DNA from 2 places in the Roseivirga sp. 4D4 genome. Region 1 is predicted to be linked to the other one. Evidence: riboswitches for the same ligand, from Rfam matches in the RefSeq annotation. Region 1 holds a riboswitch; the other holds the start of a gene.

Evidence for each region. A riboswitch is a leader RNA that binds a small molecule or an ion and turns the genes downstream of it on or off. The one in region 1 is predicted to bind S-adenosylmethionine.
Region 2: linked by a shared signal. The riboswitch ahead of metX (homoserine O-acetyltransferase family protein) and the one ahead of BFP97_RS20910 (homocysteine S-methyltransferase family protein) in region 1 are both predicted to bind S-adenosylmethionine.

Annotation. Positions count from the first base shown of each region.
Region 1 covers NZ_MDGP01000001.1:886,782-893,193, forward strand. Annotated here, with positions in the region: gene BFP97_RS03855 (Ppx/GppA phosphatase family protein) at 1-828, opposite strand, end outside; gene BFP97_RS03860 (hypothetical protein) at 979-1,518, shown strand; gene BFP97_RS03865 (hypothetical protein) at 1,518-2,264, shown strand; gene BFP97_RS03870 (hypothetical protein) at 2,266-2,982, shown strand; SAM riboswitch class I at 3,029-3,133, shown strand; gene BFP97_RS20910 (homocysteine S-methyltransferase family protein) at 3,177-4,187, shown strand; gene metH (methionine synthase) at 4,192-6,412, shown strand, end outside.
Region 2 covers NZ_MDGP01000001.1:3,900,303-3,906,714, reverse strand. Annotated here, with positions in the region: gene BFP97_RS17050 (3-oxoacyl-ACP synthase III family protein) at 1-393, opposite strand, end outside; gene BFP97_RS17045 (TetR/AcrR family transcriptional regulator) at 396-974, opposite strand; gene accD (acetyl-CoA carboxylase, carboxyltransferase subunit beta) at 1,149-1,988, shown strand; SAM riboswitch class I at 2,087-2,211, shown strand; gene metX (homoserine O-acetyltransferase family protein) at 2,354-3,424, shown strand; gene BFP97_RS17030 (homoserine dehydrogenase) at 3,421-4,698, shown strand; gene nqrF (NADH:ubiquinone reductase (Na(+)-transporting) subunit F) at 4,826-6,130, shown strand; gene BFP97_RS17020 (formimidoylglutamase) at 6,238-6,412, shown strand, end outside.

The DNA.
Region 1 (6,412 bases):
GACATCAGGTACGAGAATCTCTTGAGCTTTAGCGGCCTTCATGGCACTTAGATAAATGTTCCCTGCGGGAACAATCACATCGGCACGATCTGGATTAAGTCTTAGTCTGTTGATCTTTTCATCAGTCGAGAGGTCTTTTAGAAATTCCAAAGTCACCTCTAAATTGTCGATTTCGGCTAGTCGCTCTTTGGTCGATTTATGACTGAGTTCATAAAGCTTTTGGATATTGCCTCCCGTGCCGATCGCTTTAATTTCTTCAATGTTGTTACCAAGGTTGTCCTTAATCCAGGAGGTCATTTTCTCCATTTCAGTATAAGCAGACTCCAGTTCTAATGTTCTCACGGAGCCTAATTTGAAGGATTGGGAATTTAGATTGGACCTGTTGTTTATGATATTCAACTCAGTACTTCCACCACCAACGTCAATATGGAGAAAGGTGTCTGGGGGCAAGTCTTTTAGCACCACATTGTTGATGAATTTGGCCTCTTCATCACCATCAATGATATGAATGTGTAGGCCCAAAAGTTCCTTCACGCTGCGAACGATACTTCTGCCATTCTGAGATTCCCTCATGGCAGAAGTAGCACAGGCATAATAGTCATCAACTTCGTATAGATCGATTAATAACTTAAAAGCGTTCATCAGCCTGAAAAACTTATCCTCCTTTTCAGGGCCAATGCTTCTATTTTTGAAAACATCATTTCCAAGTCTAAGCGGAAATCTAATGTATTCTAATCGCTTGAAAGAGAGTTCTCCATCATAGTTGATCACATTGGTTACCTGAAATCTAATGGCGTTTGAGCCAATGTCAATTGCAGCTAATTTCAATTCTTATAGTTTACAGCAATTAATTTATTCATTTCACGCTGTTTTGTTGGGCAGGCTTGGTAATTTATTCACAAAGCAACGCTGAGAATACTTAACAAATTCTTAATGCAACAATGTTGCGCCTTTCGGTCGAATAAGAGTTATTAGTTTATGAAGAACTCCATTTTTCTAACGCTCCTGATGGTTTGTCTCCTCACAAGCTGTTTCAATACGCCCCCTCCAAGCTTTCCGGAAGGAGACGTAGTAGGTTATGAACCAGTTTATCTAACCGAAGTTGACAATAGCATAGCACTCACAGCTACACGGCCAGTAGAAGACCCAGGTCAAATCTATGTGTTAGGAGATTTAGTTTTCTTGAATGATGTGGGAAAGGGTATTCATATTATTGACAATGCTGATCCATCTAACCCTGTAAATCGAGGTTTTCTTCAGGTTCAGGGTAGCGAGAACATGGTCATTCGAAATGGAATTGTCTATGTGAATCAGTACAACTCCTTATTGGCAATAGATGTGAATGATCCGGATAATATTGAGATCATCTCAAGAGACCTCGATGTGCTAAAATCAGGTGAGTATGATGATCAGCTGCCACCACTTTCGGGCTACTATTTCGAATGCCCAGATGAATCGAGAGGAATCATTGTTGGTTGGAGATTAACGACCATCACAAACCCTAAATGCTACAAGTGATGAAGAAGACAATCCTATTACTTATAACACTTGCCTTTTTTGCTTGTAGCGATGACGCCAATGACTTCAGTCCTGAACTGTCTGGTACAGGTACCGGTGGATCGCTGGCCAAGTTCACTGTTATAAACAATCACTTGGTAGTCTTAAATGGTCAGAATGTCCGTAACTACACCATAGAACCTGGAGGAGAGTTGACCTTTGTTAATGAAGTATTTGTAGGAGGGCAGTTAGAAACCATATTCCCGTACGGTAACAATAATCTGTTGGTTGGCAGCAGCAATGCTGTTCACTTTCTAGGGATTCTAAGTGATGATAGAATTGGTTACATATCTTCTTACGAGCACTTGACCGCTTGTGATCCGGTGGTGGCGAGAGATGGTATTGCATTTTCGACTCTTAAGATTTCGGATTGCAGGTCAGGAACAATAGACTTCTTGGAGGCTATCGATATATCTGATATTGAGAACCCCAAAGTACTTCGAGTGTATGAAACACGATCGCCATTTGGCTTGGCTGTAAGTAATTCCCGACTATTTGTTTGTGAGAAAGGCGGATTGACCATGTATCACTACACCGATACAGGAACTTTGACTGAGATAGACTTCAAGGAGTTACCAGGTGCAATTCCCTTAGATGTAATTATATCAGACACGAACCTTATTATTAGAACTGATAATGGTTTCTATAATATAACCTATGGTGATACGAGTTTAGGTGCTGTTCAGGGAAGCGTAACTGCTGATTAAAATGATTAAGAGTCTTTTAACCACAACGCTGATGCTCATTGCGCTCAACTTAAAGGCGCAGGAGTATTATCAACCTGAAGTAGATAGTCAGCTGGTAGTACCAAAATTTGCTGTGAAAGTTGTTCCCACTCAACTAGCCTGGAGATTCCCCTCGGTAACTGCTGCTATAGAACATCGTTTGGGCAATAACTTCAACATTGAATATAGATACGGAAGCATCTTGCCTTGGGATGTTTTTGAAGATGACGTAACCTATTTTGCCGATAAATCGGGATTTAAGAGCTCTGTGACTTTAAAAGTGTATGCCAGCGAACCGCAGACTTTATCCGGTTTAAGAGGCTGGTTGAATAGAAATCCAAGGACTGGTATACTGCCGTTCATTGGGCTTGAATTACTCTTCAATGAAATCAATTATGATCGGACTAGGGTATTTAGGCTAGACTGTGGCAGTGGTTGTGAGTACTTTGAAAAGGCGACCTATGGAATTACTAGGCAAGATATTGGTGTACGTTGGAATATCGGTTTCCTTACTCACCTCATAGGCCCAATAGATCTAGAGATTTTAGGAGCAATTGGATTCATCAATCAAGACTTCACACCAGACGCAAGAAGACCCGAAAATTTTGACCGTATGTACGGTAGAGATTATGATGATGAATTCCAGGGAATAGTGCCTTCGCTGAACTTTAGTTTCAAACTGATGTATTCCATTAAATAATTTGGAAACCATATTAACTATTTCCGCTAAATCATTTTATTTGCATTGCTTATCAAGAAAGACGGAGGGACTAGGCCCGATGATGTCTTAGCAACCTGGGTAATACCTGGTGCTAATTCCTAGCCTCGAGCCATCGAGGAAAAGATGAGGATAGATACTCTCTAACTTTCTAGGTAAGCCATATAATTAAAAGAATGGCGAAAAAGATTCAAGAAATCCTCAAGGATAGAATATTGGTTTTGGATGGGGCAATGGGCACCATGATCCAGAGGCACACACTGGAGGAAGAAGATTTCAGAGGAGATAGGTTCAAAGATCACGATCATCCCTTAAAAGGAAACAACGATCTATTGTCTATTACACGTCCTGACATCATCAAAGAGATTCATGGATTATACTATGAGGCCGGTGCTGATATTGCTGAAACGAATACGTTTAGTGGTACGACCATAGCTCAAGCCGATTATCACCTGGAAGATGCAGTATATGGCATCAATTATCAGTCGGCTAAGATTGCTAAGGAAGTTGCAGAAGAGTTCACAGCTCGCGAACCTCATAAGCCACGTTTTGTAGCAGGCTCCATGGGCCCCACGAACAGAACGGCTTCCCTTTCTCCAGATGTCAATGATCCAGGCTTCAGAGCAGTGACCTTTGATGAACTCGTTACTGCTTACAGACAACAGGCAGAGGCCCTTTTAGACGGAGGAGCGGATCTTTTGCTTGTGGAAACTGTTTTCGATACCCTAAATGCAAAGGCTGCCGTATTTGCCATTCAAGAAGTATTTGAGGATAGAGGAAAAGAATGGCCTGTAATGGTTTCAGGAACTATTACTGATGCTAGTGGAAGGACCTTATCTGGCCAGACCACGGAAGCATTTTTAGTTTCGTTATCACATATACCTCTGCTAAGCATCGGGTTGAACTGTGCATTAGGTGCTGAACAACTAAGACCATACCTACAGACACTTTCAAAGAAGGCTCCATTTCATGTGAGTGCACATCCAAATGCCGGTCTACCAAATGAATTTGGTGAGTATGATCAATCACCTGAAGAGATGGCAAGCCTTATAGACGGCTTCTTGGAAGATAACTTCTTAAATATTGTTGGAGGCTGCTGTGGTACTACTCCAGATCACATAAAAATGATTGCGGAGGTAGCTTCAAAACATCAGCCGCGTCCTATTGAAAAACTTATTGAAGCTTAATCCGATGAGCAAAGTTACACTAAGACTTTCTGGCCTTGAGCCATTAATTGTGACACCTGAGTTGAATTTTATCAATGTCGGTGAAAGGACCAATGTCACAGGTTCCTTGAGATTCGCACGACTCATTAAAGAGGAAAAGTATGATGAAGCCTTGGAAGTTGCTCGAAATCAGGTCGAAGGAGGGGCTCAAATACTCGATGTAAATATGGACGAAGGGATGCTCGATGGTAAAGAAGCCATGGTGAAGTTCCTCAATCTTATTGCAGCGGAACCAGATATTGCTCGAATCCCTATCATGATTGACTCTTCGAAATGGGAGATTATCGAAGCAGGGTTAAAGTGTATTCAAGGTAAAGGAGTGGTTAACTCAATCTCTTTGAAAGAAGGAGAAGAAAAGTTTATAGAGCAGGCCAAGAAGGTAAAAAGATATGGTGCCGCTGTCATAGTAATGGCCTTTGATGAGGAAGGACAGGCAGATTCTTATGAAAGAAGAATCGAGATTTGTGAACGATCCTACAGAGTCCTGGTGGATCAGGTCGGCTTTCCAAAGGAAGATATCATCTTTGATCCGAATATTTTTCCTGTAGCCACAGGGATTGAAGAACACAATAATAACGCTACAGACTTTTTCAGAGCTACCCGTTGGATAAGAGAAAACCTTCCAGGTGCCCACGTAAGTGGAGGAGTTTCTAATGTGTCTTTCTCCTTTAGAGGTAACAACCCTGTTCGTGAGGCCATGCATTCAGCCTTCTTGTATCATGCGATTAAAGAAGGAATGGATATGGGCATCGTAAACCCAACTATGCTCGAGGTTTACGATGATATTCCTAAAGACTTATTAGAACGAGTCGAAGATGTGTTGCTCAATAGAAGGGATGATGCAACGGAAAGACTTCTCGAGTTTGCTGAGACTGTCAAGGGAGAAGGTAAGAAACAGGTAAAGGATGACGCGTGGCGTAAAGAACCTGTTGAGAAAAGATTGGAACATGCCTTGGTGAAGGGTATCGTAGAGTTCATTGAGGAAGATACGGAAGAAGCTCGTCAGCAACACGCAAAGCCACTTCATGTGATTGAAGGTCCTTTAATGGATGGAATGAATGTAGTAGGTGACCTTTTCGGCAGTGGGAAGATGTTCTTGCCTCAGGTGGTTAAAAGTGCACGGGTGATGAAAAAGGCGGTTGCTTATCTGCTACCTTATTTAGAGGCTGAGAAAGCGGCCAATAAAGATACTTCTGCGGCTTCGAAAGTGCTGCTAGCTACAGTAAAAGGCGATGTTCATGATATAGGAAAGAATATTGTGGGGGTGGTGCTGGCCTGTAACAACTATGATATAGTAGACATGGGAGTGATGGTACCCGCAGATAAGATTCTGGACAAAGCGATTGAAGAGAATGTTGATGCCATTGGTCTTAGTGGATTAATCACTCCATCACTAGATGAAATGGTGACTGTGGCTAAAGAAATGGAGCGCAGAAATATGAAACTCCCATTGATGATTGGAGGAGCGACCACGTCAAGGATTCATACTGCCGTAAAGATTGATCCGGTTTACTCGGGTTCAGTTGTCCATGTGCTCGATGCCTCTAAGAGTGTTCCTGTAGCAGGAGAGCTAATCAGTGAAGAAACCTATGATCAGTTTCATGGCAAGACTAAAGAAGAGTATGCCAAACTCCGTGAGGATCATGCTAATCGAAAGCAGGTGAAGAACTACATCCCATTTACCGATGCTCAGGAGAATAAAGTCAAAGTAGATTGGGGTGCCAAAGAGTTTGTAAAACCCAAACAATTGGGTAATCAAGTCTTTAAGGATTATTCAATTGAAGAAATTCGCAAGTACATAGATTGGACACCTTTCTTCAATACCTGGATGTTGAAAGGAAAGTACCCAGCAATCTTCGATAATGAAGTCATCGGTGAAGAGGCTAAGAAACTTTTTGAAGATGCACAGATAGTTTTAGATCAGATTATTGAGAATGATCTCTTGTATGCAAATGCTGTAGTTGGATTATATCCTGCCAATTCAATTGGGGATGATATCGAAGTGTATACCAATGATAGTAGAGAAGAAGTACTGACAACCTTTCATATGCTCCGTCAGCAGGGTAAAAAGGGAGCTGGCCTTCCTAATTTATCCCTAGCTGATTTCGTAGCTCCAAAGGAAACAGGCAATAAAGACTATATAGGCGGATTTGCCGTGACTGCAGGCATCGGTATCGAGTCTTTGA
Region 2 (6,412 bases), 3.0 Mb from region 1:
GCATGAAGTAGCCGGATTATTGATCCCAAGGTGTCCCTTCACACGTGCCGCAAGACTTGGCATCATATCGATGCGGTTATTGTCTTTCTGCATATCACCGAAGTTGTGCGCGAAGATGATATAGTCAAGATCTTCGGCATCCACATTACTATTTGCTAATGCCTTTTTTGCGGCAATCGCACCTAAGTCGGAAGCCTTCTGGCCTGGTTCTGCATAACGTCTTTCGCGAATTCCCGTGATCTTCTCAAATTTTCGAATAATCACGTCATTCGGATCAGCAAAGCGTTCTCCATTTTCTTGATAGAACTCGGTTTCCAAGAAGTGCTCATTCTTAACCACCCTTGATGGAATGCAGCTTCCCACTCCACTAATTACTACACTTGGTTTACTCATTATTAATGATTTCTAACCGCATCCCAGCAAGCTTCTGCTGCCTGCTCGATACGCTCCTCTGTTAAAGATTGGTTATGATCGATATGAAGTTTAGAAAGTGATACAATTGGTCCATAGAGTAATGATACAATTGTATAAAGCGGCAAGTCCTTCATTTCACCAGCCCGCTTTGATTCGACAAAAAATGACATAATGGGAGCCAGTATGATAAAACTCTCTTCTCGAGTAACATTACTCATAAAAGGTGCATACCTATACTGCTCAACAAATTGAAATTCCTTTGGGTGATCGATACAATAATTGATCAGGTTCTTCCAAAGGTGTTTAAACCGTTCCTTGTACGATCCTTCCTCGCGGTAACCATTCAACATGGCCTTAATCACTCGCCTCTTTATTGAAGTGAAAAGCTCGTTAATGAGCTGCTCCTTATTTTCAAAATAACGGTAAATCGTACCCGCACCCACACCTGCATGCTGGGCAATCATGGAAATAGGTGTTCCGTGAAAACCATGCTCACAGAGCAGTTCTAAAGTGGATTCAAGAATCGTTGATTTCTTATCAACTGTCTTATTATCAATCATATTTAGTGCGGAATGAACGTTCATTCCGCCCCAAAGTAAGAGAGTAATTTTTTACCTCCCAAGCAATTTCAACTCTTTTTAAACGAGAGTAGAATCATGTAATCTTTGGCGGGCGAAGACTTTTCGCCTATTTTTGCCTACTCTTTGAAAAAAATTAGACGATAACGCTACTGTATGTCTTGGTTTCAGCGAAAAATTAAGGGTATTACCACTCCAACCGATCAGAAGAAAGATGCCCCTGACGGCTTATGGTTTAAAACACCAGGTGGTACTATCGTTCACACCCGTGAATTGAAAAACAATGCCTATGTAAGTCCAGAAGATGGATTTCATGTTCGTATTGGTTCAAAAGAGTACTTTGAAATTCTCTTTGATGAGAACAAATTCACGGAGTTAGATGCTGAGATGACCTCAGGAGACCCACTTAAGTTTGTAGACAGCAAACCTTACCCAAAAAGAATCAAGGCGACTCAGGCAAAAAGCAACCTGAAGGATGCCGCAAGAACTGCACATGGCAAAATGAATGGCCTGGACCTAGTGGTTTGCTGCATGGACTTTGCCTTCATTGGAGGTTCCATGGGTTCCGTTGTTGGAGAAAAAATCGCCAGAGGCATTGACTATTCCCTCAAACACAAAGTCCCATTTTTGATGATTTCAAAATCAGGTGGTGCTCGTATGATGGAAGCTGGTTATTCCTTAATGCAAATGGCCAAGACCTCAGCTAAACTCGCTTTGCTTTCAGAAGCTGGAATACCTTATGTTTCTTTATTGACGGACCCAACCACTGGAGGTGTTACTGCATCCTATGCCATGTTGGGTGATTTCAATATTGCCGAACCAGGCGCACTGATTGGCTTTGCTGGTCCTCGAGTGATTAGGGATACTGTAGGAAAAGACCTTCCAAAAGGCTTCCAAAGCTCAGAGTTTGTACTTGATCATGGATTCCTTGATTTTATTGTCGACAGACGCGATCTCAAGAAACAACTGACCACTGTATTGAGGATGCTTCAGTAAGGAGGCAATTAAATTTTTCAAATTCTTTTTTGAAACATCATTTTGTGCTGCTACGTTTGCAGCATCAAGTCATTCATTTCCGTTCACGGAAAAGGATCGATTTATAAAGAAGCGTGGAGAGACTGGCTCTTTGAAGCGCTAGCAACCATTCCGAAAACCATTGGAAAAGGTGCTAAGTCCAGATCCCAAAGGGTGTCGAGTGACATTCGGGAGAATATAAATTGGTAAGTATGAAAAATCCATTTATTCCAGACGTATTGCATTCATCGAGTTCAGTTAACCTGATCCGAATTCGTATTACTTTCATTATTCGGGAAATTCTTTCCTGATTACTCAACTCATTCTTTTCACATAAAAGCACAGCTATGTTGAAAAACACTAAAGCAACAACTTTAGGGTTGAGTTCTAATGAGTACTCCCAATCCGAGTATTTGTTTTACGACTCCCCTTTTACACTAGAAAATGGTTCCGAGCTTCCTGAACTTCGGATCGTTTACAACACATTCGGTCAACTCAACCAAGATCAAAGCAATGTGGTCTGGGTATTCCATGCCCTTACCGCCAATTCCAACCCTTTTGAATGGTGGCCAGGTCTCATAGGTGAGAATGATTTTATTAATCCGAAGGAGCATTTTATTGTTTGCGCCAATATTATTGGTTCCTGCTATGGAAGCACAGGGCCTAAGGATTTTGATATCCGCAATGGGGAAAGATATCTACGAGACTTTCCTAATCTCACCATCAGAGATATGGTGAAAGCCCACCAATTACTACAAAAGCACCTAGGGATTCAGCGTGTTTTCCTCGGTATAGGAGGTTCCATGGGTGGCCAGCAAGCTTTAGAATGGGCCATTGATGATCCACAACTTTTTGAAAACTTGGCTTTGATTGCGACCTCTGCCAAAAGCTCCCCATGGGGAATTGCCATTCGGGCAGCACAACGAATGGCGATTGAATCTGATCCTTCCTTCTACTCTTCATCTCCAAAAGGGGGCTGGAAGGGGTTGGAGGCAGCCCGAGCTATGGCAATGATCTCTTATCGTAACCACAAAACTTTCAATAGCACACAACAAGATGCAGAAGGGCAACTGGATGATTTTAGTGCTGAAAGTTATCAGCGCTATCAGGGTGAAAAACTTGGAAGGCGCTTTGATGCTAGAACCTATTACACTTTGAACAAGACCATGGATACCCATGACGTTGGTCGTGGCAGAGGTGGTATTGAAAAAGCCCTGGCCAAGATCAAAGCCAATGTTCAGGTGATCGGGATAGAAGGCGACCTCTTATTCACAACGGAAGAGCAACATCAATTGGAACAGCTTATTCCAAATGCCAAGCTCGATTTTGTGCCTTCGAAATACGGTCATGATGGCTTCTTAGTAGAAGCCCCAAGCATCAGTAAACTACTTCAAGACTTTTTAAGCACGCTTTCATGAAAAATATCAGAATAGGACTTTTTGGTTTTGGCTGCGTAGGCCAAGGCCTTTACGAAACACTCAACAACTCGAAAAACTTCTCAGGCGAGATCAAGAAAATCTGTATTAAGAATCCTGATAAACCGAGAAGCTTGGATAACAACTTGTTTACTACCCAAGCCGATCGAATCCTTAATGACTCAGCCATTGATGTCATAGTGGAATTGATAGATGATGCTGAAGCCGCATTGGACATTGTAACAAGGGCCCTAAAAAACGGTAAGTCAGTAGTAACTGCTAATAAGAAAATGGTTGCCGAAAACCTCTCTTATCTGGTGGATTTACAAGCAAGCACTGGGGCAGCCCTTCTCTATGAAGGAGCCGTGTGTGGCAGTATCCCAATCATCAGAACTTTGGAAGAGTACTTCGGTCATGAGCCGTTGAATGAGATCAAAGGTATTTTTAATGGATCTACAAACTACATACTCACAAAAGTATTTGAAGAAAATCTCGATTATAAAACTGCGCTTTCGCAAGCCCAGTCCCTAGGCTTTGCGGAGTCAGATCCTACACTTGATGTCAAAGGTTTCGATGCAAAATACAAATTGAGCATTCTATTGACTCATGCTTTCGGTATTCATGTTCCGCCAGCACAAATTGTCAATTTGGGTATTGATCACATTAAACCAGCCGATCTGGAATATGCTAGAGAAAAGGGTTTTGGAATTAAACTCATTGCACAAGCCAAGCGCATTCATGACAGAGTATACGCCTTCGTCACGCCCCAATTTATTAAATCAGATCATAGTCTTCATAACGTAAAAAATGAGTTCAATGCAGTCACTTTGAACGGTGAGTTCTGTGATGATCAGCTTTTTATTGGTAAGGGAGCCGGTAGTCTGCCCACTGGGGCAGCAGTTTTATCAGATGTCTCTGCCCTAAGCTATGACTATCGATATGAGTATAAAAAGCACTACAACTTAGGCAAACTACCCTTTAGCAATGATTCATTACTAGAAGTCTATGTGAGCTTTGATAATCCTCATGAAATCGATCTGGAAGATTTTGAGAGTATACATCACAAGTACTTTAGCTTCGATCACAGCTATGTGATTGGTAAAATGTGTATTAACCATCTTTTAGATGGGAAATGGCTAAACAATCCTAAAAACAATATTGTTCTCTGCGCAAACGGTACGGAAAGTTCCTTAGGAAGTCTCTGTGTCAAAGCACTAAATGCTGAAATTGAAGAGTTGAAAAAGGGGCAAGAATTGCTTGAAAAAATCACCGTATAGGCTTGATTTTAAGAGGGCATCTTTTTTCTAAATCACCTACTGATTTAAGCTTTTAGTGAATATATTTGTAGCCCCGACAAGTCGGGGTCTTTTAGATTCAAATTATTGATTTAAAATCGATTAATAGATGTCATCTATCATAATTACGTCAATCGTTGCGTTCTCCGCAGTCATCCTTCTGCTAGTATTGATCTTGCTTTATGCTCAATCAAAATTAGTTCAGTCTGGCGATGTCAAAATCATCATCAACGGTGATGAAGAGAATCCTGTCGTTGCAGCAGCCGGTTCTACTCTGCTGAACACGCTTTCTGGACAGAAAATATTTTTACCATCAGCTTGCGGTGGTGGTGGTACTTGTGCCATGTGTAAGTGTACCATTAACGAAGGTGGAGGAGACGTTCTTCCTACTGAAGTTGGTCACTTAAGCCGCGCAGAGCAAAAAGAAGGTGTGCGTTTGACATGCCAGGTAAAAGTGAAGAATGACATGCGCATTCATATTCCTGAGGAAATCTTCGGTATTAAGAAGTGGGAATGTGAAGTAGTTTCTAACTACAACGTGGCATCATTCATTAAAGAATTTGTGGTGAAACTACCTGAAGGCGAAACACTAGATTTCGAAGCGGGTGGATATATTCAGGTGGATGTTCCTCCTGTTGTTTGTGACTTTAAAGACATGAACATTGAACCACACCCAGACGATCCTGCTGGTCCGGATAAATTCAAAGAGGATTGGGACAAGTTCAACTTGTGGGATCTTCAAATGGTAAACAAGGAAGAAATCTTCCGTGCTTACTCAATGGCTAACCACCCGGCAGAAGGTAACATTGTAATGCTGAATATTCGTATTGCAACTCCACCATGGGACAGAGCCAACAACAAGTGGATGGATGTTAATCCTGGTATTTGCTCTTCTTATGTGTTTACAAGAAAGCCAGGTGATAAAGTAACTATCTCAGGTCCTTACGGTGAATTCTTCATCAAACCAACAGATGCTGAGATGCTCTACATTGGTGGTGGTGCTGGAATGGCACCAATGAGATCTCACCTGTTCCATTTATTCCATACCCTGAAAACGGGTAGAAAAGTAACTTATTGGTATGGTGGACGATCGAAAAGAGAGCTTTTCTATCTAGACGATTTCAAAAAGATTGAAGAAGAATTTCCAAACTTCAGTTTCCATTTAGTACTCTCTGAGCCTGTACCAGAGGATAACTGGGTCGAGAAAAAGAACATGGAAGATAAGGAAGGAGATGGTTTCTTAGGCTTCGTTCACCAAGCGGTGATCGATCAGTACCTGAGCAAACATGATGCTCCTGAAGAAATTGAGTTCTATTTCTGCGGACCTCCGATGATGAACGCAGCAGTAATTAAGATGTGCGAAGATTGGGGTGTACCTGATGAGAATGTCGCGTTTGACGACTTCGGTGGCTAATCCATAGCTTCATAAAAAATTAAAGCCTCGACATGTCGAGGCTTTTTTATTTGGTTCGAAAAATCATCGAGAATATTCTATCTTTATTTTAGCATTTATCGCACTATATGAACCTCAAGCTCTTTTTCACTCCCATCTCATCAGAATACGATTTACCAGCAAATGCCTTTGGCAAAAGTGTTAACCACTTACAAGACGAAGACTTCGATATTTCTAAAATGGATTTGGCCATCATAGGTATCAATTCAAGAGGTGAGGCAGATTTAATTCGTGCGAAGCTCT